Regions from separate parts of the Streptomyces sp. P13-3-3 genome, predicted to be linked through region 2. Evidence: predicted binding sites of a transcription regulator. Region 2 holds the regulator's gene; the other holds the start of a gene.

Region 1 (10,909 bases), 2.6 Mb from region 2:
GGGGCGCCGGGCCCTCGCTTCAGGCTCTGGCGACCTCGGGTCGTCAGTGGGCGTGGCCGTGGCCGTGGCCACCGGCGGCGGCCGGCTCTTCCTCTTCCTTCTTCTCGACGACCAGGGTCTCGGTCGTCAGCAGGAGGGAGGCGATGGAGGCGGCGTTCTCCAGGGCGGAGCGGGTGACCTTGACCGGGTCGATGACGCCGGCCTTGATCAGGTCGCCGTACTCGCCGGAGGCGGCGTTGTAACCGCTGCCCTTCTCCAGCTCGGCGACCTTGGAGACGATGACGTAGCCCTCGAGGCCGGCGTTCTCGGCGATCCAGCGCAGCGGCTCGACGGCGGCCTTGCGGACCACGGAGACACCGGTGGCCTCGTCGCCGGTCTTGCCGAGGTTGCCCTCGAGGACCTTGACGGCGTGGACCAGCGCGGAGCCACCACCGGAGACGATGCCCTCCTCGACCGCGGCGCGGGTCGCGGAGATGGCGTCCTCCAGACGGTGCTTCTTCTCCTTCAGCTCCACCTCGGTGGCGGCGCCGACCTTGATCACGCACACGCCGCCGGCCAGCTTCGCGAGGCGCTCCTGGAGCTTCTCGCGGTCCCAGTCGGAGTCCGTGGCCTCGATCTCGGCCTTGATCTGGCCGACGCGGCCCTCCACGTCCTCCTTCTTGCCGGCGCCGTCGACGATCGTGGTGTCGTCCTTGGTGACGGTGACGCGGCGGGCGGAGCCGAGCACGTCCAGGCCGACCTGGTCGAGCTTGAGGCCGACCTCCTCGGAGACGACCGTGGCGCCGGTGAGGACGGCCATGTCCTGCAGCATCGCCTTGCGGCGGTCACCGAAGCCGGGCGCCTTGACGGCGACGGCGTTGAAGGTGCCGCGGATCTTGTTGACCACCAGGGTCGACAGGGCCTCGCCCTCGACGTCCTCGGCGATGATCAGCAGCGGCTTGGAGGCGTTGGCCTGGATGACCTTCTCCAGCAGCGGCAGGAGGTCCGCGATGGCGGAGATCTTGCCCTGCGTGATCAGGATCTGCGGCTCGTCGAGGACGGCCTCCATGCGCTCCTGGTCCGTCACGAAGTACGGCGACAGGTAGCCCTTGTCGAAGGCCATGCCCTCGGTGAAGTCCAGTTCCAGACCGAAGGTGTTGGACTCCTCGACGGTGATGACACCGTCCTTGCCGACCTTGTCCATCGCCTCGGCGATGAGCTCGCCGACCTGCTGGTCCTGGGCGGACAGCGCGGCGACGGCGGCGATGTCGGACTTCTCGTCGATCGGGCGCGCCGTGGCGAGGAGGTCCTCGGAGACGGCGGCGACCGCGGCGTCGATGCCCTTCTTCAGGGCGGCCGGGGAGGCGCCGGCGGCGACGTTCTTCAGGCCCTCGCGGACCAGCGCCTGGGCCAGCACGGTGGCGGTGGTGGTGCCGTCACCCGCGATGTCGTTGGTCTTGGTCGCCACCTCCTTCACCAGCTGCGCGCCGAGGTTCTCGTACGGGTCCTCGATCTCCACCTCGCGGGCGATCGTGACACCGTCGTTGGTGATGGTGGGGGCGCCGAACTTCTTGTCGATGACGACGTTGCGGCCCTTGGGGCCGATCGTCACCTTGACCGTGTCGGCAAGCTTGTTGACGCCGCGCTCGAGGGCGCGACGGGCGTCCTCGTCGAACTTCAGGATCTTCGCCATGGCAGCGGGAGCCCTCTCGGAAATCTAGGTGAAATCACTGCGCCCCTGGGCCGCCCGGCTCCTTGTCGGATGCTGGGGCCAGGGGCGCAGTGTTCGAGCAGAAGTACTTGCTACGAGGTCGAGTTCTCCGGGGCGGGCCCCGGAGTCCTCCTACTTCTCGACGATCGCGAGGACGTCGCGGGCCGAGAGGACGAGGTACTCCTCGCCGTTGTACTTGACCTCGGTGCCGCCGTACTTGCTGTACAGAACGACGTCGCCGACCTTCACGTCGAGCTCGACGCGCTTGCCGTCCTCGAAGCGGCCCGGACCGATGGCCAGGACGACGCCCTCCTGGGGCTTCTCCTTCGCCGTGTCCGGAATGACCAGGCCCGAAGCCGTGGTCTGCTCGGCGTCGAGCGGCTGGACCACGATGCGGTCCTCGAGCGGCTTGATGGCAACCTTGGAGCTGGCGGTCGTCACGATCCGACCTCCCCCTTCGGAGATCTCACGGGGTTAACTGTCTGAGGTGGCGACCAGGTCGATCCGTCGTCGCGGGTGCCGGACCTGCCCGTCGCGTTGTTGGCACTCTCCAGGGGGGAGTGCCAGACCCGAGACTATGACCGCGATTAGCACTCGGTCAAGCGGAGTGCCAATTGCCGTGCGGCGCGTCGGGGGATGGGGGTGTTTTTCGGGCGCGGGGTTGTGCGGTGCCGGTGTTGGTGTGACCGTCCCCAGGGGCTGCGCCCCCGGACCCCCCTTCGGCCCTTCGGGCCTCGTCCTCAAGCGCCGGACGGGCTAGAAGTCGCCTCGCCCGGGCTGGGAGTGGCCCCGCCCGGGCCGGGAGGGGCCGCGTCCGGGCCGGGAGGAACCTCGTTCAGGTCGGGAGGGGCCGCGTCTGGGCTGGAAGTCGCCTCGCCCGGGCTGGGAGGAACCTCGTTCAGGTCGGGAGGGGCCGCGTCTGGGCTGGAAGTCGCCTCGCCCGGGCTGGGAGGAACCTCGTTCAGGTCGGGAGGGGCCGCGTCTGGGCTGGAAGTCGCCTCGCCCGGGCTGGGAGTGGCCTCATCCGGGCCGGGAGGGACCGGGCTGGGCGTCGTGCCTACGTGGTCCTCGAGCCTGCCCACCCTCAAGTCCCGCTCGTCCAGCTCCGTCAGGAGCCTCGTCGTGCGTTCCGCCAGGGTCAGGGGCGGGGCCTCGCCCGACGGTACGGAGATGATGTCGCCGGGACGCAGATGGCGGGGGCCGTGGGTGTAGGTGAGGTGGCCGTCGGGTTCGAGGGTCACGCGCCACAGGACCACGGCGGTGATGCCGCACTCGGCGGCGGCGCGCAGGGTGGCGGTGTCGTGCCGGCCGTAGGGCGGGCGGAAGAGGCGGGGGCGGATCCCGAAGCGCGCGGCGAGTTTGCGCTGCTGGCCGCAGATCTGGGCGCGCTGGGCGGCCAGGGGCAGGCCGGGCAGCGCCGGGTGGTCGAGGGTGTGGTTCTGGAGGTTCGCGCCGACCGCGCGGAGGCGGGCGAAGTGGCCGTAGCCGGGGCCCGTCACGCTGTCGGTGAGGAACATGCTGACCGGCAGCCTGCGCTCGCGCACGAGGTCGATGAAGCGGGGGTCGCGTTCGGCGCCGTCGTCGTAGGTGAGGAAGACGACCGGGTCGTCGGTGGTGACGTGGTCGACGACCGGCGGGAGCGGCGCCGGGGCGACCGCGGTGGCCGGCCCGCCGGCGCGGGAGGAGAGGTGTCCCGCGCCGGACGGGGCGGCACATCCGGCGGCCGCGGCGAGCAGCAGGGCGAGGGCCGCCGGGAGAGGCCCCGGGATCGTCCCGCGCCGCCGCCTCACAGGTAGTCCTCCAGCCTGGCCACGGCGTACCCCTCGGCCGTGACCTTGTCGAGGAAGCGGCGGATCATGTCCCGCATGGTGCCGTCCCAGTCCTCGCGGCCCCGGAAGTGGGACAGCACGATGTCGCCGGGGTGGATCTTCCGGTCCCACTCGCGGTACTCCCAGTGGTCGGTGAAGACCTCCTCGTTCCACAGCGGGACGTGGGTGATGCCGCAGCTCTTCGCGGCGCGCAGGGTCGCCTTGTCGTAGTTGCCGTAGGGCGGGCGGAAGAGGGTCGGGCGGGTGCCGTAGCGCTTCTCGATGACGTCCTGCATGCCGCAGATCTCGCGCTTCTGCTTGGCGTGCGAGAGGGCCGGCAGGTACGGGTGGTGGAGCGTGTGGTTGTGCAGGGCCACGCCCCGTTTCTGCATGTCCTTGAAGTAGCCGTAGTCCTCCTCGACGAGGTAGTCGCTGAGGAAGGCGCTGTACGGCACCTTCAGCTCGGTCATCATCCGGAGGAACTCGGGGTCCTTCTCGGCGCCGTCGTCGATGGTGAGGAAGACGACCTTCTCCTTGACCGGGACGGTGGTGAAGACCGGCGGGAGGTCCAGCCGTTCGTGACCCTTGACCTCGAAGCCGTCGCGGGTGGTGATGCGCGGCTTCTTCGCCGGGGGCGGCGGCGCGGCCAGGGGGACCTTCTTCAGGCCCCAGCGTTTCGCCGCGGCGGCGCGGGCGGCCTGCGCGGCGCGCAGCTTCTCGGCGTAGGAGTCGAGGGCGCGGGCCGGGGGCGCCTGGAGGGGCTGGCCGCCGGCCGGTTCGACGGTGTCGCTGCCCTTGCCGCACCCCGAGGCGAGAGCGGCGAGCGCGAGGGCGGCGAGACCGGTCCGCATCCCCAGCCGCCGCATCCGCTTCTTATCGTTTTGTCCTACTACTCGCATGGGGCCGGATCCTCGCAGCCACCCGGCCCGCGTCCCGCCCGACACCTCGGCCGGAGGCGCACGGTCCACCGACTGGCCCACAATGTCCCGGTGAACGACCTCGCCCCGCTCCTCACCCCCGAAGGCCGCGCCCTCCTCGACGAGGTGCGCGACACCGACCCCGCCCGCGAACTCGCCGTCGCGACCCGGCTCCGCCGCGACCACCCCGCCGAGCTGGTGTCGGCGGCGCTCGGCCAGGCGCGGCTGCGGCAGCGGGCGGTGGCGAAGTTCGGGGCGGAGGACGCGGCACGGATGTTCTTCACGCCGAACGGCGTGGAGCAGTCGACCCGGCGCAGCGTCGCCGCGTACCGGGCGGAGCGGCTGCGCGCGGCGGGCGTACGGTCGGTCGCCGACCTGTGCTGCGGGATCGGCGGCGACGCGATCGCGCTGGCCCGCGCCGGCATCCGCGTCCTGGCCGTCGACCGGGACCCGCGGACGGCCGCGGCCGCCCGCGCCAACGCCGAGGCGCTCGGTCTCGCCGGCCTGATCGAGGTGCGTGAGGCGGACGTGACGGAGGTCGACACGGCCGGCTACGACGCGGTGTTCGTGGACCCGGCCCGGCGCTCGTCGAAGCGCGGCCGGATCTTCGACCCGGAGGCGTACTCGCCACCCCTGTCGTGGGCGGTGGGGGCGGCGCTGAAGGCGCCCCGGGCCGCCGCGCTGAAGATCGCGCCCGGCATCCCGCACGAGGCGGTCCCGGCGGAGGCCGAGGCGGAGTGGATCTCCGACGGCGGGGACGTGAAGGAGGCGGTCCTGTGGTTCGGCACCGCCCCCGGCACGGTCCGCGCGACCCTGTTGCCGGGCCCGCGCACCCTCGCCTCCCGTGGCCTCCCCGACCCGGAGGTCCGCCCCGTCGGCCGCTACCTGTACGAGCCCGACGGCGCCGTCATCCGCTCCCACCTGGTCGCCGAGGTCGCCGAACCTCTCGACGGCGGCCTGATCGACCCGACGATCGCCTACGTGACGTCGGACGCGCTGCGTGAGACGCCGTTCGCCACGGCCTACGAGATCACCGACGTGCTCCCCTTCAACGTCAAGAAGCTGAAGGCCCTGCTGCGGGAGCGCGAGGTGGGCGTCCTGACGGTCAAGAAGCGAGGCTCGGCGGTCGAACCGGAGGAACTCCGCCGCAAGGCCCTCCCGAAACCGCACGGCACGGCATCGGTCACGGTCTTCCTGACCCGCGTCGCGGGCGCCCCGACGATGCTGCTGGGACACCCGGTGCGCTGAACAGGCGCCACCTGCGCCCACCCTCCCCCATCGCCCCAGCGGCACGACTGCCCGCAGACGGCGGGGAGCGGGCTCCCCCTTCACCCCCGCGGCACGACTGCCCCGAGGCCAGGCACCCTAGGGGCGCGGGGAACTGCGCGATCAGCCCACGACGGGCAGCAGTCAGCGGACGGCGTCTCTCGGCAGACGGGTTACCGTCGCCAGGGGCGCGGGTCCAGCAGGGGCGCGCTGCAGAGGTGCCGCCTGCACCCACCCTCCCCCACTCTCGGCTTCGCTCGAGCGGGAGGTACCCCCATCGCCCCAGCGGCACGACGGCCCGCAGACGGCGGGGAGCGGGCTCCCCCTTCACCCCCGCGGCACGACTGCCCCGAGGCCAGGCACCCTAGGGGCGCGGGGAACTGCGCGATCAGCCCACGACGGGCAGCAGTCAGCGGACGGCGTCTCTCGGCAGACGGGTTGCCGTCGGCAGGGGCGCGGGTCCAGCAGGGGCGCTGCAGAGGCACCGCCTGCGCCCACCAATGCCGCCCCAGCGGCACGACGGCCCGCAGGCTGCGCCCGGTGCACGCCCCGGGACGGGCGCCCCTCGCGGAGGGAGGCGTCAGCCGCCCGCCCGCTCCGCCCGCCTCCGCAGCATCTCCCGCTCCCGGGCGTTGCCCGCCAGGTCTGCCGCCCGGATGAACTCCTCCCGTGCCTCCTCCGTCCGGCCGAGGCGGGACAGGAGGTCTCCCCGGACGGAGGGGAGCAGGTGGTAGTTGCGGAGGGCCGGTTCCGTGGACAGCGCGTCGACCAGGGGCAGGGCCGCCTCCGGGCCGTCCGCCATGGAGACGGCGACCGCGCGGTTGAGTTCGACCACCGGGGACGGGGTACGGGCGGCGAGCAGGCCGTAGAGGGCGGCGATGCGGTGCCAGTCCGTCTTCTCGTAGCGGTACGCGCGTGCGTGGCAGGCGGCGATGGCCGCCTGGAGGACGTACGGGCCGGGAGGGCCGGAGGCGACCGCGTCGGCGCGGGCGAGGGCGGTGGCGCCGCGGGCGATCAGCATGCGGTTCCAGCGGGCGCGGTTCTGGTCCGCGAGCAGCACCGGCTCGCCGTCGGAACCGGTGCGGGCGGCGGTCCGGGACGCCTGGAACTCCAGCAGGGCGGTCAGCCCGTGCACCTCGGGCTCCTTCGGCATCAGCCCGGACAGCACCCGGGCCAGCCGCAGCGCGTCCTCGCACAACGCGGGCCGCAGCCAGTCGTCGCCGGCGGTGGCCGCGTATCCCTCGTTGAAGATCAGGTAGATGACGTCGAGGACCGAGCCGAGGCGGGCCTCGCGGTCGGGTCCGTAAGGCACCTCGAAGGCGACGTTCTTCCTGGCCAGGGTGCGCTTGGCGCGGACGATCCGCTGGGCCACGGTCGCCTCGGGCACGAGGAACGCGCGGGCGATCTCGGCCGTGGTGAGGCCGCCGAGCAGCCGCAGGGTGAGGGCGGTGCGCGCCTCGGCGGACAGCACCGGGTGGCAGGCGGTGAAGACGAGCCGCAGCAGGTCGTCGTCGATGTCGTCCGGGTCGGCGGGCTCCTCGGGCGGGGCCGTCGCCGTCGCCTGGTCCCGGCCGATCTCGGCCAGCTTGCGGGCGTAGGTCTCGCGGCGGCGCACCAGGTCGACGGCGCGGTGGCGGGCGGTGGCCGTGAGCCAGGCGCCCGGGTTGTCGGGCACCCCGTCCTCCGGCCACCGCTCCAGGGCCGCGACCAAGGCGTCCTGCGCGAGTTCCTCCGCGATGCCGACGTCCCGGACGATGCGGGCCACCGCGGCGACCACCCGCGGGAACTCCATGCGGAAGACGGTCTCGACGGCCCCGTCCGGTCCGGCGGCGGGCTGTGGTGTCACAGCCCACCATCAGACACCCGTACGGCCGCACGGCCAAGCGGGGCCGTGAGGGCCGCCCGTCAGCCCTCCTCGATCTCCCGGACCTCGCAGGTCACCGTCCAGTGCGGCTCGTGCACCTTCAGGAACCGCTTGGTCCACTCGATCGCCTCGGCCCTGTCCTTGGCCTGGAGGACGGCGTATCCGCCGATGACCTCCTTGGTCTCGGTGAACGGCCCGTCCGTCACGGACAGCCGGCCGCTCTCGTAGTGGACCCGGGAGCCCTGGGCGGTCGGGGTGAGTCCGGCGGTGTCCAGCAGGACGCCGTTCTTGGTCATCTCCTCGATCAGCTCGCCCATGCGCTGCATCAGCTCGGGGCTGGGCCCGCCCTCGGGGGCGTTGTTCTCGTCGATCCGGATGAGGGAGAGATAGCGCGGCATGTCGGCTCCTCGTGGTGTGCGGGCCGGGTCCTTCCCGGCCTCTCACCTCTGCGTCGAACGGCGCGGACGGAAATCGACACCCGGCGGAGAAAATTCTCACCTCACTCCAGCGAGGCCCACAGCCGCCCGGCCTCCGGCTCGTCGGGCACCACCCGGTTGGCGTCGGAGGGGGCGGGAAGCACCGGCATGGTCACGGTGGTTCCCCTGTTGTCCCGTCACAGGCAGGAACGTCCGTCCGCATGATGACGGACACCGTTCCCCGGACGTTTTTCTCGCGCAATTCTCAGATTCGCACCTACCCGCCGCCGGGCGCTTCAGCGCGCGGCGGGCGCGGCCGTGCTGCTCCGCACCACCAGGCTGGTGGCCAGCTCCACCCGGGTCGCCGCCGCGGAGTCCTCACCCTTGCCGAGGTCGAGCACCAGCTTCGCCGCCGCCTCCGCCATCTCCGTCAGCGGCTGCCGTACGGTCGTCAGCGGCGGGCCCACCCAGCGGGCCACCGGCAGGTCGTCGAAGCCGACCACGCTCAGGTCCTCCGGGATCCGCAGCCCCAGTTCGCGCGCGGCCTCGTACAGCCCGAGCGCCTGGAGGTCGTTGCCGGCGAACACGGCGGTGGGCCGGTCCTCACGGCGCAGCAGGGCGAGCCCCTGCTGGTAGCCGGCGTCGTGGTGGAAGTCGCCGGAGACGATCAGCTCGGGGTCGACCGGCAGCCCCGCGGTCTCCAGGGCGGCCCGGTAGCCGTCGACGCGGGCGCGGCTGCACATCATCCGCGAGGGCCCGCTGATCGCGCCGATCCGGGTGTGGCCCAGCTCGATCAGGTGGCGGGTCGCGGCGAGCCCGCCCTGCCAGTTGGTCGCGCCGATGGAGGGCACGTCGGTGCCCGGGTCGCCGGCCGGGTCCATCACCACGAACGGGATGGACCGGCTGGTCAGCAGCGCGCGCCCGGACTCGTCGAGGCCGGACAGCACGAGGATCACGCCGTGCGGGCGGCGGGCGGCGACCTGGTCGGCCCAGGTCCGGCCGGGCGTGAGCCGCCCCGCACTCTCGGACAGCACGACGCTCAGCCCCGCGTCCCGGGCGACGTTCTCCACGCCCCGGATGACCTCCATCGCCCAGGCGCTCTCCAGCTCGTGGAAGACCAGGTCGATCAGGGGGGAACGGCTGGCCTCGGCGCGGCGACGCCGGTATCCGTGGGTGCGCAGCAGCTCCTCGACCCGGGACCGGGTGCTCGGGGCGACGTCGGCGCGGCCGTTGAGCACCTTCGAAACAGTCGGCGCGGAGACACCCGCCTCGCGGGCGATCTCGGCGAGCGTCGCGGTCTGCGTGCTGCGCCCGTTGGTCCGGGTGTCAGCGGGCTGCGGGGAAGTCATGGCGGCGATCGTATCTCCGCGAGCCGCGCGGGCGAAGACCCGCGACCGGCCGGAACATTCGAATCGTATGACGAAACATTCGCGTCACATGGTCCTTCCGGTCCATCCGACGCGGTGCCCCCTCCCCGGCTCAGACACTTCCCAGCGACTCGAACCGCCACCGGTGCACCGCCCGTGTGACCAGGGTGTTCTCCGGCTCGGGGAGCTCGGGGAGGTCGGCGTCGAGGGGGGCGTTCCACCAGGTGATGACGAGGACGCGGTCCTGCGGGGCGCGGAAGACCTCGCGGCGGGACGGGCGGCGGGGCAGTTCGCGGGCCCGCTCCTCGGCCCAGGCCAGCAGGTCCGGGCCGCGGCCGGGGACCGCGCGGGCCTCCCACATCAGCGCGACGGTCATGTGTAGAGGTTCTCCCGCGCGGTCTCGTGGACGTGGTCGTGGGAGTGGGCGGTGCCCGGCACGTGCGGGTCGGTGACCGGGAGCGAGGAGTCCGCCGAGAGGTCCCAGTCGGAGGCCGCGCGGTTGCGGGCGACCATCTCCGCGCCGAGGGCGGCCACCATCGCGCCGTTGTCCGTGCACAGCTTGGGGCGCGGCACCCGCAGCCGGATGCCGGCGGCCTCGCAGCGCTCCTGGGCGAGGGCACGGAGACGGGAGTTGGCGGCCACGCCGCCGCCGATCATCAGATGGTCGACGCCCTCGTCCTTGCAGGCCCGCACGGCCTTGCGGGTGAGCACGTCCACGACGGCCTCCTGGAAGGACGCCGACACGTCCCGCACCGGCACCTCCTCGCCGGCCGCCCGCCTGGCCTCGATCCAGCGGGCGACGGCCGTCTTCAGCCCGGAGAAGGAGAAGTCGTACGCCGGGTCGCGGGGGCCGGTCAGGCCGCGCGGGAAGGCGATCGCGTCCGGGTCGCCCTCGCGGGCGTACCGGTCGATGACGGGGCCGCCGGGGAAGCCGAGGTTCAGCACCCGGGCGATCTTGTCGAAGGCCTCGCCCGCCGCGTCGTCGATGGTCGCGCCGAGCGGGCGGACGTCGGAGGTGATGTCGGCGGACAGCAGCAGCGAGGAGTGGCCGCCGGAGACCAGCAGCGCCATCGTCGGCTCGGGCAGCGGCCCGTGCTCCAGCTGGTCGACGCAGATGTGGGAGGCGAGGTGGTTGACGCCGTACAGCGGCTTGCCGAGGGCGTAGGCGTACGCCTTCGCCGCCGAGACGCCGACCAGCAGCGCGCCGGCGAGACCCGGCCCGGCGGTGACGGCGATGCCGTCGAGGTCGCGCGCGCTCACCCCGGCGTCCTTCAGCGCCCGCTCGATGGTGGGGACCATCGCCTCGAGGTGGGCGCGGCTCGCCACCTCGGGGACGACGCCGCCGAAGCGGGCGTGCTCGTCGACGCTGGAGGCGACGGCGTCCGCGAGCAGGGTGGTGCCGCGGACGATGCCGACGCCGGTCTCGTCGCAGGAGGTCTCGATCCCCAGTACCAGGGGTTCGTCAGCCATGGATCTCGGTTCCTTGTACGCCGTTCACGGGGTGGCCCGGGGTCACGGAGGCGGACGGGCCGGTCAAGCGCATGACCAGCGCGTCCACGTTGCCCGGCTGGTAGTAGCCGC
Region 2 (10,909 bases):
GCAGCGGCTCCTCGTCGGCGAGCGGGACGACGACGGCGTGCCGCGGCTCGCCCCCGCCGGCCGGTGACACGGTCAGCTCGACGGGCTTGCCGGCTGTCCCCACCAGCAGTGGCGCGGGTCCGGTGACCGGGTCGACGGGCTGTCCGGCGACGGCGACGATCGCGTCTCCGGGACGGATCGCGACGCCGGGCGCGGCGAGCGGGGAGCGGGCGTCCGGGTCGGAGGTCTCGGCGGGCAGGATGCGGTCCACCCGCCAACTGCCGTCCTCGTGCCGGGAGATGTCCGCGCCGAGGAGTCCCTGCCTGGCTCCGCCGCCGAGGCCGCCGCGCGGCATGACGTAGGCGTGCGAGGTGCCGAGTTCGCCGTGCACCTCCCACAGCAGGTCCACCAGGTCGTCGTGGGTGGCCAGCCGGTCCAGGACGGGCCGGTAGCGGTCCAGGACCCCGTCCCAGTCGACGCCGCTCATGTCGGGACGCCAGAAGTTGTCCCGCATGATGCGGCCGTTCTCGTCGAACATCTGCCGCCACTCGGCGGACGGGTCGACGAACTGGCGGACCCGGGCCAGGTCGACGGTGATGTTGGTGTCGCTGTCGTCGTCGGAGGAGGCGCGCCGGTCGCTCGGCACGACCTTGAGCCGCCCGTCGGTCCACAGCAGCACCCGCTTGCCGTCGCCGCTGACCTCGAAGTGTTCGGCGTCCACGGCGAGGTGCTCGAGGCGCTGCTGGGCGAGGTCGTAGCGCTCCAGGTCGGTCTTGGGGTCCGGGTCGTCGGGCGTGGCCCGGGACGCCCCGAGCACGCCGCGCACCGGGTGGCGCAGCCACAGCACGCCGTCCTTGGCGGCGCGCAGGTTGCTGTAGCGGGCGGCCTCGACCGGGAACGGCACGATGCGGTCGGCGAGCCCGTCGAGGTCGATGCGGGTGGTGGGGGTGCCCTCGCTGTCGGGGGTCTCGTCCCGGTCCGGGGTCTCGAAGGGCCGGCCGTGCCGCTGCGGCCCGAAGGGCGACGGCGTGGCCGCCGCGAGCGTGATCAGGTACGGCCGTACGCCCTCGACGAAGGCCAGGTCGAAGACGTGCTCGTCGTAGACCGGGTCGAAGGAGCGGGTGGACAGGAACGCGAGGTGCTTGCCGTCGAGGGTGAAGGCGGGCGCGTAGTCCTGGAAGCGCAGCGGGGTCGCCTCGGTGACCGACAGGTCGGTGGTGTTGGCGAGCTTGATCTGGCTGAGCGGGCGCGGGCCGGGGTGGGACCAGGCGAGCCAGCTGGAGTCGGGCGAGAAGACCAGTCCGGAGACGTCGCCGTCCTCGCTGCGGTCGACCTCGCGGACCTCGCCGGTCTCCCGCTCGACGAGCAGGAGACGGCCGTCGTGCGAGGCGATCGCGGCACGGCTGCCGTCGGGCGCCATCGCCAGGTCCACGACCCGGCCGAGCTGGCCCGCGGCCAGCCGGCGCGGGGTGGCGCCGGGGACCGGCCCGGTGGCGGGGGCGAACTCCAGGGCGTCGTCGCCCTCGGCGTCCGTCACCCACACCACCCATTCCTCGCCGTCCGCGCGGAAGGTGCGCGGGCGGCGGGCGCGGACGCCCGGGGTGGCGGCGAGGGCGCGGGCGGGGCCGGAGCGGTGGGTCACCCAGTGGACGGTGCCGCGTACGCAGACGGCGCTGCCGCGCGCGGTGTGGTCGGGGGACGCGGAGCCGAACCAGCGGGCCGCGTTCACCGGGAACGGCTGGAGGTCGACGCGCTGCCCGCCGAGCCGGACGTCGAGCCTGCGCGGCTCGGCGGCGTCGAGGTCGTCGAGGATCCACAGCTCGCCGGCGCTGGAGTACACGACCCGGGTGCCGTCGGTGGCGGCGTGGCGGGCGTAGAAACCGTCCAGAGGCGTGTGGCGGCGCAGGTCGGAGCCGTCGGCGAGGGAGGAGTACAGCGCGCCCGTGCCCTCGTGGTCGGAGAGGAACGCGACCCTCCCCCACTCTCGGCCGCGCTCGAGCGGGGGGACCCCCATCCCCACCCACAGCGGGTACTCGATGTTCCCGTCGAGGTCCTCGTGGAGCCGGACGAACTCGCCGTCGCCCTCCCGGTCGATCCACAGCTTGCCCGCGGTGCCGCCGCGGTACCGCTTCCAATGGGACGCGTCGCGGCCGCCGGCGGACAGCAGCACGGTGTGCGGGCCCGCGGCGACGTCGCCGACCGGCCCGTAGGGCAGGGTTTCGGCGGGTCCGCCGTCGAGCGGCACGGCGCGTGCCCAGGTGCGGCGCAGGCTGGCCTGGCCGTACGTGCTCAGGGCGAGGACCCGGCCGTCCGCGGTCCAGCCGCGGACCTGGGTCCTCGCGCTGCCCCAGTGGGTGAGCCGCCGGGCGCGGCCGCCGTCGACGGGGGCGACGTGCACCTCGGGCGCGCCGTCGCGGGTGGAGGTCCAGGCGACGGTGGTGCCGTCCGGGGAGATCCGTGGATGGTTCACCGGCACGTTGTCCGCGCTGACCCGCCAGGCGCGGCCGCCGTCGAGCGGGGCGATCCATACGTCGTCCTCGGCGGTGAAGGCGACCAACTCGCCGTGCAGGTGCGGGAAACGGAGGTATGCGCTGGATGCGACCGATGCAGGCTGTGTCACCCGATCACCCTATGGGCGCGCGTGCGGTCCGGCCAGAGGTTTCGGATCACTTGCCCTCGACGGGGCGACAGGACGGGTACTGGTCGCACCACACCGTCGTGGTGACGGTCACGGTGACCGTGGGCCGCGGCCCCTGCTGGGTGGGCTCGCCCACGCGGGGCGGGCTGTTGGAGTCGCAGTCGCCGAGGCCCTCGACGCGGAACACCTGCCGGCCGTCCACCTTCGCGGTGATGTCCCCGCGGACGCAGGCGTTGTTGACGGCGTGGGTGACCCGTCCGGTGACGGTGATCTCCTTGCCGCCCTCGGTCTCGCCCTCGCAGTCGACCGAGGCGGCGGTCTCCTCCGAGGCCGGCGACGCGGACCTGTCCCGGTCGCCGAAGGACGCGGTGCAGGTGAGCCAGCGGACCTTGTCCTTCTGGCGGTTGAGCTCCTTGGTCACGGTCCCGTCGGTGGTGAGCGCCACGGCGGCGGAGCTGAGGCCGCCGCCCTCGCAGGCGGTCACGCCGGTGACCGCGGCCACGGCGAACACGACGACGGCGGTGTGCCGTCGCCGACGCGGCCCTCCGCGGGCCCAGTTCATCGCCCCCATGCACGGCAGCGTGCCACTGCCGCTCCCGCGGCGGTAGGGCGCATCGGGCCACATGCGCCCCGAGAAAGCCCCTCCGGTGTTCGAGGAGCGGGGTCCGGGGCGAGCCCCGGGGCGTCAGGACCAGCGGCCGGTGCGGCCGAGCAGCAGCGCCGCCGCGGCGGTTCCGGCCGTGGACGTCCGCAGCACACTCCGCCCCAGGCGGTACGCCCGCGCCCCCACGCTCTCGAAGAGCGCCAACTCCTCGGGGGACACCCCGCCTTCAGGGCCGACGACCAGCACGATGTCACCGGCGTCCGGCAACGGAGCCGCGGCCAACGGCTCGGTCCCACTCTCGTGCAGCACCGCCGCGAACTCCGCTTCGGCGAGAAGTGAGGCAACCCCCTTGCTCGTCGCCGCGTCCGCGACCTCCGGGAACCGCACCCGGCGCGACTGCTTGCCCGCCTCCCGGGCCGTCGCCCGCCACTTGGCGAGGGCCTTGGCGCCCCGCTCGCCCTTCCACTGGGTGATGCAGCGCGAGGCCGACCAGGGCACGATCGCGTCGACGCCGACCTCGGTCATGGTCTCCACGGCCAGCTCGCCCCGGTCACCCTTGGGCAGCGCCTGCACGACGGTCAGCCGGGGCGTCTCCACCGGCTCCTCGACGACCTCGCCGAGCCGGACGATCAGCCGGTCCTTGCCCTCGGTGCCGTCCACCTCGCCCGCGGCCCAGCGGCCCGCGCCGTCGGTGAGGACGACCTCCTCACCGGCCCGCAGCCGCTTCACGGCGACGGCGTGCCGGCCCTCGGGGCCGTCCAGGACGTAGCGGCCGGTGCCGTGCGTGCCGAAGTCGTCGACGACGAAGACGGGGGCGGTCATCGGGCGCCTCCGGCCGACAACGCTGTCCGGGCGGCGGCCAGTTCGGCGGCCAGGACCTCCACGAGTTGTCCGGCGGGCAGTTCGCGGGCCATCCGGTGGCCCTGCCCCGCCCACAGCGCGAGCCCCTGCGCGTCCCCGGCCTTGGCGGCGGCCTTGCGCAGGGGCGCGGTGAGGTGGTGGACCTCCGGATAGGCGGCGGGCGCGTACGGTCCGTGCTCGCGCAGGAAGCGGTTGACCAGGGCGCGGGCCGGCCGGCCGGTGAACGCGCGGGTCAGCTCGGTGCGGGCGAAGAGGGGGTTCGTGAGGGCCTGCTTGTGCAGGGCGTGCGCGCCTGACTCGTGGGCGGCGACGAAGGCGGTGCCCAGCTGGGCCGCGCTCGCGCCGGCGGCGCACACGGCGGCGATCTGGCCGCCGCGCATGATGCCTCCGGCGGCGACGATCGGGATACCCACGGACTCGCGGACCTGGGCGACGAGGGACAGCAGTCCGATCCCGCTGCCGTCCGTCTCGGGGACGTCCCGGTGGGTGCCCTGGTGGCCGCCGGCCTCGACGCCCTGGGCGATCACCACGTCCGCGCCGGCCCGTTCCACGGCGCGCGCCTCCTCGGCGGTCGTCGCGGTGACGAAGGCGAGGGTGCCGACGCGGTGCAGCGAGTCGATCACCTCGCGGGCCGGCACGCCGAAGTGGAACGACACGACCGGCACGGGGTTGTCGAGCAGCACGGCGAGCTTGGCGTCGTAGCCGTCGTCGCCGCAGCTCTCGGGGTCGCCCAGCTCGGTCTCGTACCAGGAGGCCTCGCCGGCCAGCTGGTGGGCGTAGACGTCCACGGCGGCCGGGTCGGCCGTCTCGGGCTGGGGCAGGAAGAGGTTGACGCCGAAGGGGCGGGAGGTGAGTCCCCGCAGCTGCTTGATCTCCTGGTACATCCCGTCCGCGGTCTTGTACCCGGCGGCCAGGAAACCGAGCCCGCCCGCGTCGGACACGGCGGCGGCGAGCTGCGGCACCGATACGCCGCCCGCCATGGGCGCCTGCACGATCGGGTGCGGGAAGAGATCGGTCAGTACGGAGGACATGACCGCATGTTGTCACGTCCCCCGACCAACTCCGAATTGACCCTTCCCCTTGGCATAAGCCACTTTTCGCCGGGCCGCCGACCACGCCGGCGGCCCAGGACGAGGGTGGGGATCAACGCCCGTCGGGCGGCCGCTCAGTGCGCGCAGCCGCCCCCGGCGTCCAGCGCTCAACGCCCGTTGAACGCGTCCTTCAACCGCGAGAACAGCCCCTGCTGTCCCGGCTGACCGTGCTGACCCGGGGGCGACCCCCGAACCCCCGGCAGGAGAGCCCGGCGCCACCCGGCACCCAGCGATCAACGCCCGTTGAACGCATCCTTCAACCGCGAGAACAACCCCTGCTGCCCCGGCTGACCGTGCTGACCCGGGGACGACCCCCGGACCCCCGGCAGGAGGGCCCGGCCGCCACCCGGCGCCCAGCGCTCAACGCCCGTTGAACGCGTCCTTCAACCGCGAGAACAACCCCTGCTGCCCCGGCTGACCGTGCCGACCCGGGGGCGACCCCCGAACCCCCGGCAGGAGGGCCCGGCCGCCGCCCGGCGCCCAGCGCTCAGCGCCCGTTGAACGCGTCCTTCAACCGCGAGAACAGCCCCTGCTGCCCCGGCTGGAACTGCCCCGTGGGCCGTTCCTCGCCGCGCAGCTTGGCCAGCTCGCGGAGCAGGCGCTCCTGCTCCGGGTCCAGCTTGGTCGGGGTCTGCACCTCGACGTGCACGATGAGGTCGCCCCGGCCGCCGCCGCGCAGGTGGGTGACGCCCCGGCCGTGCAGCGGGATCGACTGGCCGGACTGGGTGCCGGGCCGGATGTCGACCTCCTCCAGGCCGTCCAGCGTCTCCAGCGGCACCTTGGTGCCGAGCGCCGCCGCCGTCATCGGCAGCGTGACCGTGCAGTGCAGGTCGTCGCCGCGCCGCTGGAACTGCGCGTGCGGCAGCTCGTGGATCTCGACGTACAGGTCGCCGGCGGGGCCGCCGCCGGGGCCGACCTCGCCCTCGCCCGCCAGCTGGATCCGCGTGCCGTTGTCGACACCGGCCGGGATCTTGACCGTGAGCGTGCGGCGGGAGCGGACCCGGCCGTCGCCCGCGCACTCCGGGCAGGGCGTGGGCACGACCGTGCCGAAGCCCTGGCACTGCGGGCAGGGGCGCGAGGTCATGACCTGGCCCAGGAAGGACCGGGTGACCTGCGAGACCTCACCGCGACCGCGGCACATGTCACAGGTCTGCGCGGTGGTGCCGGGCGCGGCGCCCTCGCCGCTGCACGTGGTGCAGACGACGGCCGTGTCGACCTGGATGTCCTTGGTCGTGCCGAAGGCGGCCTCGTCCAGCTCCACCTCGATCCGGATCATCGCGTCCTGGCCGCGGCGGGTGCGCGAGCGCGGCCCGCGCTGCGACGCCGTGCCGAAGAACGCGTCCATGATGTCGGAGAAGTTGCCGAAGCCCCCGGCCCCGAAGCCGCCCGCGCCGCCGGCGCCGCCGGCCTGCGAGAGCGGGTCGCCGCCGAGGTCGTAGACCTGCTTCTTCTGCGGGTCCGACAACACCTCGTAGGCGGCGTTGATCTCCTTGAACCGCTCCTGGGTCTTCGGATCCGGATTGACGTCCGGATGCAGCTCGCGGGCGAGCCGCCGGAAGGCCTTCTTGATCTCTTCCTGCGACGCGTCGCGGCGTACGCCGAGTACGGCGTAGTAGTCCGTGGCCACCTATGACTCCGCCAGGATCTGTCCGACGTACCGTGCCACTGCGCGTACCGCTCCCATCGTTCCGGGGTAGTCCATGCGGGTCGGTCCGACCACGCCGAGCTTGGCGACAGCCTCGCCGCCCGAACCGTAGCCGACCGACACGACGGACGTGGAGTTGAGTCCTTCGTGGGCGTTCTCGTGACCGATCCGTACGGTCACACCCGGATCCTGCGCCTCGCCGAGCAGCTTGAGGAGCACGACCTGCTCCTCAAGCGCCTCCAGGACGGGCCGGATCGTGAGGGGGAAGTCGTGTCCGAAGCGGGTGAGGTTGGCGGTACCGCCGATCATCAGCCGCTCCTCGTTCTCCTCGACGAGCGTCTCCAGGAGGGTGGAGAGCACCGTGGAGACCGTACCGCGGTCGTCGGCCTCGAAGGCCTCCGGGAGGTCCTCCACCAGACCGGGCACATCGGTGAACCGGCGGCCCGCGACCCGGCTGTTGAGCCGCGCCCGCAGGTCGGCCAGGGACGCCTCCCCGAACGGCGCCGGGCAGTCGACCATCCGCTGCTCGACCCGGCCGGTGTCGGTGATCAGCACCAGCATCAGCCGCGCCGGGGCGAGGGCCAGCAGCTCCACGTGCCGCACCGTCGAACGGGTCAGCGACGGGTACTGCACCACGGCGACCTGCCGGGTGAGCTGCGCGAGCAGCCGCACCGTGCGGGCCACGACGTCGTCGAGGTCGACGGCGCCCTCGAGGAAGTTCTGGATGGCCCGCCGCTCGGGCGGGCTCATCGGCTTGACGCCGGCCAGCTTGTCGACGAACAGCCGGTAGCCCTTGTCGGTGGGGATGCGCCCGGCGCTGGTGTGAGGCTGGGCGATGAAGCCCTCCTCCTCCAGGGCCGCCATGTCGTTGCGCACGGTGGCCGGGGAGACGCCGAGGTTGTGCCGCTCGGTGAGGGCCTTCGACCCGACGGGCTCCTCGGTGCCGACGTAGTCCTGGACGATCGCGCGCAACACCTGGAGCCTGCGTTCACTGAGCATCGCGCACACCTCCAGCTGGCTTCCGCCCGGTAACGGCCCTGGCACTCTTCGCACGCGAGTGCCAGACTTCCCCGGCCCAGTGTACGGCCGGGGGGTACGACGTCGGCAAGGCCGGTCCGCGCGGTGGTGCCGGGTGACGTCCTCCCCGCTAGCGTCCCGGTCATGACCGTGACTTGGGAAGAGTCGGGATGGGAGCAACTGGCGCCGGGGGTCGGGCGGCGCCGGCTTCCGGGGTGGGACTGCACCGCGGGGCTCGTGCTGGGCGCGGACGGCGTCCTGGCCGTCGACGCGGGCTCGTCCCTCGCCGAGGGCGCGCGGTTGCGGACCGGGGCGCGGGAGCTGACCGGCCGCCGTGTGACACATCTCGCGCTCACCCATCCCCACTTCGACCACGTCCTGGGGGCGCCGGCGTTCGCGGACGCGGAGGTGTACGGCGCGGTCGGCCTGAACGTGGCGCTCGCCGGGCGGGGGCGGGAGGAGCTGCGGGCGGACGCGGTGCGCTGGGGCCTCGACCCGGCGGCGGCCGAGGAGGCGGTGGCGGCGCTGGTCCCGCCCCGGCACGCGGTGTCCAGCGAGTGGACGCTGGACCTGGGTGGCGGCCGCCGGGCGCTGCTGGCGAACGTGGGGCCCGGTCACACCGCGTACGACCTGGCGGTGCTGGTGCCCGGCGACCCCGAGGTGGTGTTCTGCGGCGACCTGGTCGAGGAGTCGGACGAGCCGCAGGCGGGCCCGGACGCCGTGCCGTCCCGCTGGCCGGCCGCGCTGGACCGGCTGCTGCGGCTGGGCGGCGAGGACGCGGTGTACGTCCCCGGCCACGGCGCGGCGGTCGACGCTGCGTTCGTACGGGCCCAGCGGGACGCGCTGGCGGCGCGGTTCGGCGTGTCGGAGTGATCACCGCACGGGTGTTCCTCGTATCGTCGGCAGAATGCGCCAGTACTCCGCCGATCTGACCCCTCCGTGGAAGAAGCCGCAGTCCGTCCCCGAGGTGCCGGCCGAGCCGGGCCTCGTGGTGGAGGAGCCCGGCACCGGGTTCTGCGGCGCGGTGATCCGCTGCGAGGCCGGCACGGTGACCCTGGAGGACCGCTTCGGCAAGCACCGGGTGTTCCCGCTGGAGCCGCGCGGTTTCCTGCTGGAGGGCCGCGTGGTCACCCTGGTCCGCCCCTCCTCCGGCCCGGCCCGCCCCACCCGCACGGCGTCCGGCTCGGTCGCCGTCCCCGGCGCGCGGCCGCGCGTGGCCCGCGCGGGGCGCATCTACGTCGAGGGCCGGCACGACGCCGAGCTGGTCGAGAAGGTGTGGGGCGACGACCTGCGGATCGAGGGGGTGGTCGTGGAGTACCTGGAGGGCGTGGACGACCTCCCGTCGATCGTCGACGCCTTCGCGCCCGGGCCCGACGCGCGGCTCGGGGTGCTGGTGGACCACCTGGTGCCCGGCACCAAGGAGTGGCGGATCGCCCAGGGGGTGACGAGCGAGCACGCGCTGGTGGTGGGGCATCCGTACATCGACATCTGGGAGGCCGTGAAGCCGGCGTCGGTGGGGATCGAGGCGTGGCCTCGGGTGCCGCGGGGGGTGGACTGGAAGACGGGGGTGTGCGAGGCGCTGGGGTGGCGGGTCGCGAACACGGGCGAGGCGTGGAAACGGATTCTGGACTCCGTCCACTCGTACAAGGATCTTGAGCCTCAGCTCCTGGGACGGGTGGAGGAACTGATCGACTTCGTGACGGCCCCGTCGTAAGGACCGGTTTCCTCGCCCCCGCCGCCCCTTCCCGTCCCGTCGGGGGCTGCGCCCCCAGACCCCCCTTGTCGGCCCTGGCGGGCCTCGTCCTCAAACGCCGGACGGGCTGAAATCAGCCCCTCCGGCGTTTGAGGAGCGGGGTCCGGGGCGGAGCCCCGGGTCGGGTACGGGAAGGGGCGGCGGGGGCGAAACCCTCTGGTCAGTCGACCAGGTCGCGGACCACCGCGTCCGCCAGCAGCCGCCCCCGCAGGGTGAGGGCCGCACGGCCCTCCGCGAAGGGCTCGGGGCGGAGCAGGCCGTCAGACAGCGCGCGGTCGGCCGCCGCACGCCCCTCCTCCCGGAGTAGATCCAACGGCACCCCGTCCAGAAGCCGCAGCTCCAGCAGAATCCGCTCCACCCGCCGGTCCTCGACCGACAGCACCTCCCGCCCGGCCCCCGGCGACCTCCCCTCCGCCAGCGCCGCCGCATACGCACCGGGGTGCTTGACGTTCCACCACCGCACCCCACCGACGTGGGAGTGGGCTCCCGGCCCGGCCCCCCACCAGTCCGCACCCCGCCAGTACAGCTCGTTGTGCAGGCAGCGCGACGCCTCCGAGGTCGCCCAGTTCGACACCTCGTACCAGGAGAAGCCCGCCCGCGACAGCATCTCCTCGGCGATGAGGTACCGGTCCGCGTGGACGTCGTCGTCCGTCATCGGCACCTCCCCCCGCCGGATCCGCCGGGCCAGCTGTGTGCCCTCCTCGACGATCAGCGCGTACGCGCTGACATGGTCGGGCCCCGCCCCGATCGCCGCGTCCAGCGAGGCGCGCCAGTCGTCGTCCGACTCCCCGGGCGTGCCGTAGATCAGGTCCAGATTGACGTGGTCGAACCCGGCCGCCCGCGCCTCGGCGACGCACGCCTCGGGCCGGCCGGGGGTGTGCGTGCGGTCGAGGATCTTCAGTACGTGCTGCCGGGCGCTCTGCATGCCGAAGGAGATCCGGTTGAAGCCGCCGGCCCGCAGCTCGGCGAGGTAGGCGGGGTCGACGGACTCGGGGTTGGCCTCCGTCGTGACCTCGGCGTCCGGCGCCAGCCCGAACTCCTCGCGGATCGCGCCCAGCATCCGTACCAGGTCGCCGGCGGCGAGCAGGGTGGGCGTGCCTCCGCCGACGAACACCGTGCGGACCGGCCGCGGGTCGTCGCCGAGCACCTTGCGGGCCAGCCGGATCTCGTCGACGAGGGTCTCGGCGTAGTTGTCGCGGGAGGCCAGCACGCCGCCGGTGCCGCGCAGCTCGGTCGCGGTGTAGGTGTTGAAGTCGCAGTAGCCGCAGCGGGTCGCGCAGTACGGGACGTGCAGGTAGAACCCGAGGGGGCGGTCGGCCGC

What was found. The regulator HrcA, encoded in region 2, represses chaperone genes, less so after heat shock. The targets are predictions, from matches to a motif close to TTNGCACTCNGNNNNNCNGAGTGCNAA.
Region 1: the regulator HrcA is predicted to act here: its motif matches at 2,278-2,304, upstream of groES (co-chaperone GroES).

Annotation. Positions count from the first base shown of each region.
Region 1 covers NZ_CP192228.1:3,895,600-3,906,508, reverse strand. Annotated here, with positions in the region: gene groL (chaperonin GroEL) at 44-1,672, opposite strand; gene groES (co-chaperone GroES) at 1,823-2,131, opposite strand; partial or broken gene ACQZOG_RS17995 (polysaccharide deacetylase family protein) at 2,749-3,480, opposite strand; gene ACQZOG_RS17990 (polysaccharide deacetylase family protein) at 3,477-4,349, opposite strand; gene ACQZOG_RS17985 (class I SAM-dependent methyltransferase) at 4,488-5,663, shown strand; gene ACQZOG_RS17980 (RNA polymerase sigma factor) at 6,262-7,527, opposite strand; gene ACQZOG_RS17975 (YciI family protein) at 7,587-7,943, opposite strand; gene ACQZOG_RS17970 (LacI family DNA-binding transcriptional regulator) at 8,258-9,310, opposite strand; gene ACQZOG_RS17965 (hypothetical protein) at 9,441-9,704, opposite strand; gene tsaD (tRNA (adenosine(37)-N6)-threonylcarbamoyltransferase complex transferase subunit TsaD) at 9,701-10,798, opposite strand; gene rimI (ribosomal protein S18-alanine N-acetyltransferase) at 10,791-10,909, opposite strand, start outside.
Region 2 covers NZ_CP192228.1:1,324,273-1,335,181, reverse strand. Annotated here, with positions in the region: gene ACQZOG_RS06035 (S41 family peptidase) at 1-2,536, opposite strand, end outside; gene ACQZOG_RS06030 (hypothetical protein) at 2,646-3,188, opposite strand; gene ACQZOG_RS06025 (16S rRNA (uracil(1498)-N(3))-methyltransferase) at 3,303-4,043, opposite strand; gene ACQZOG_RS06020 (nitronate monooxygenase) at 4,040-5,113, opposite strand; gene dnaJ (molecular chaperone DnaJ) at 5,661-6,800, opposite strand; gene hrcA (heat-inducible transcriptional repressor HrcA) at 6,801-7,817, opposite strand; gene ACQZOG_RS06005 (MBL fold metallo-hydrolase) at 7,980-8,708, shown strand; gene ACQZOG_RS06000 (DUF3097 domain-containing protein) at 8,743-9,549, shown strand; gene hemW (radical SAM family heme chaperone HemW) at 9,749-10,909, opposite strand, start outside.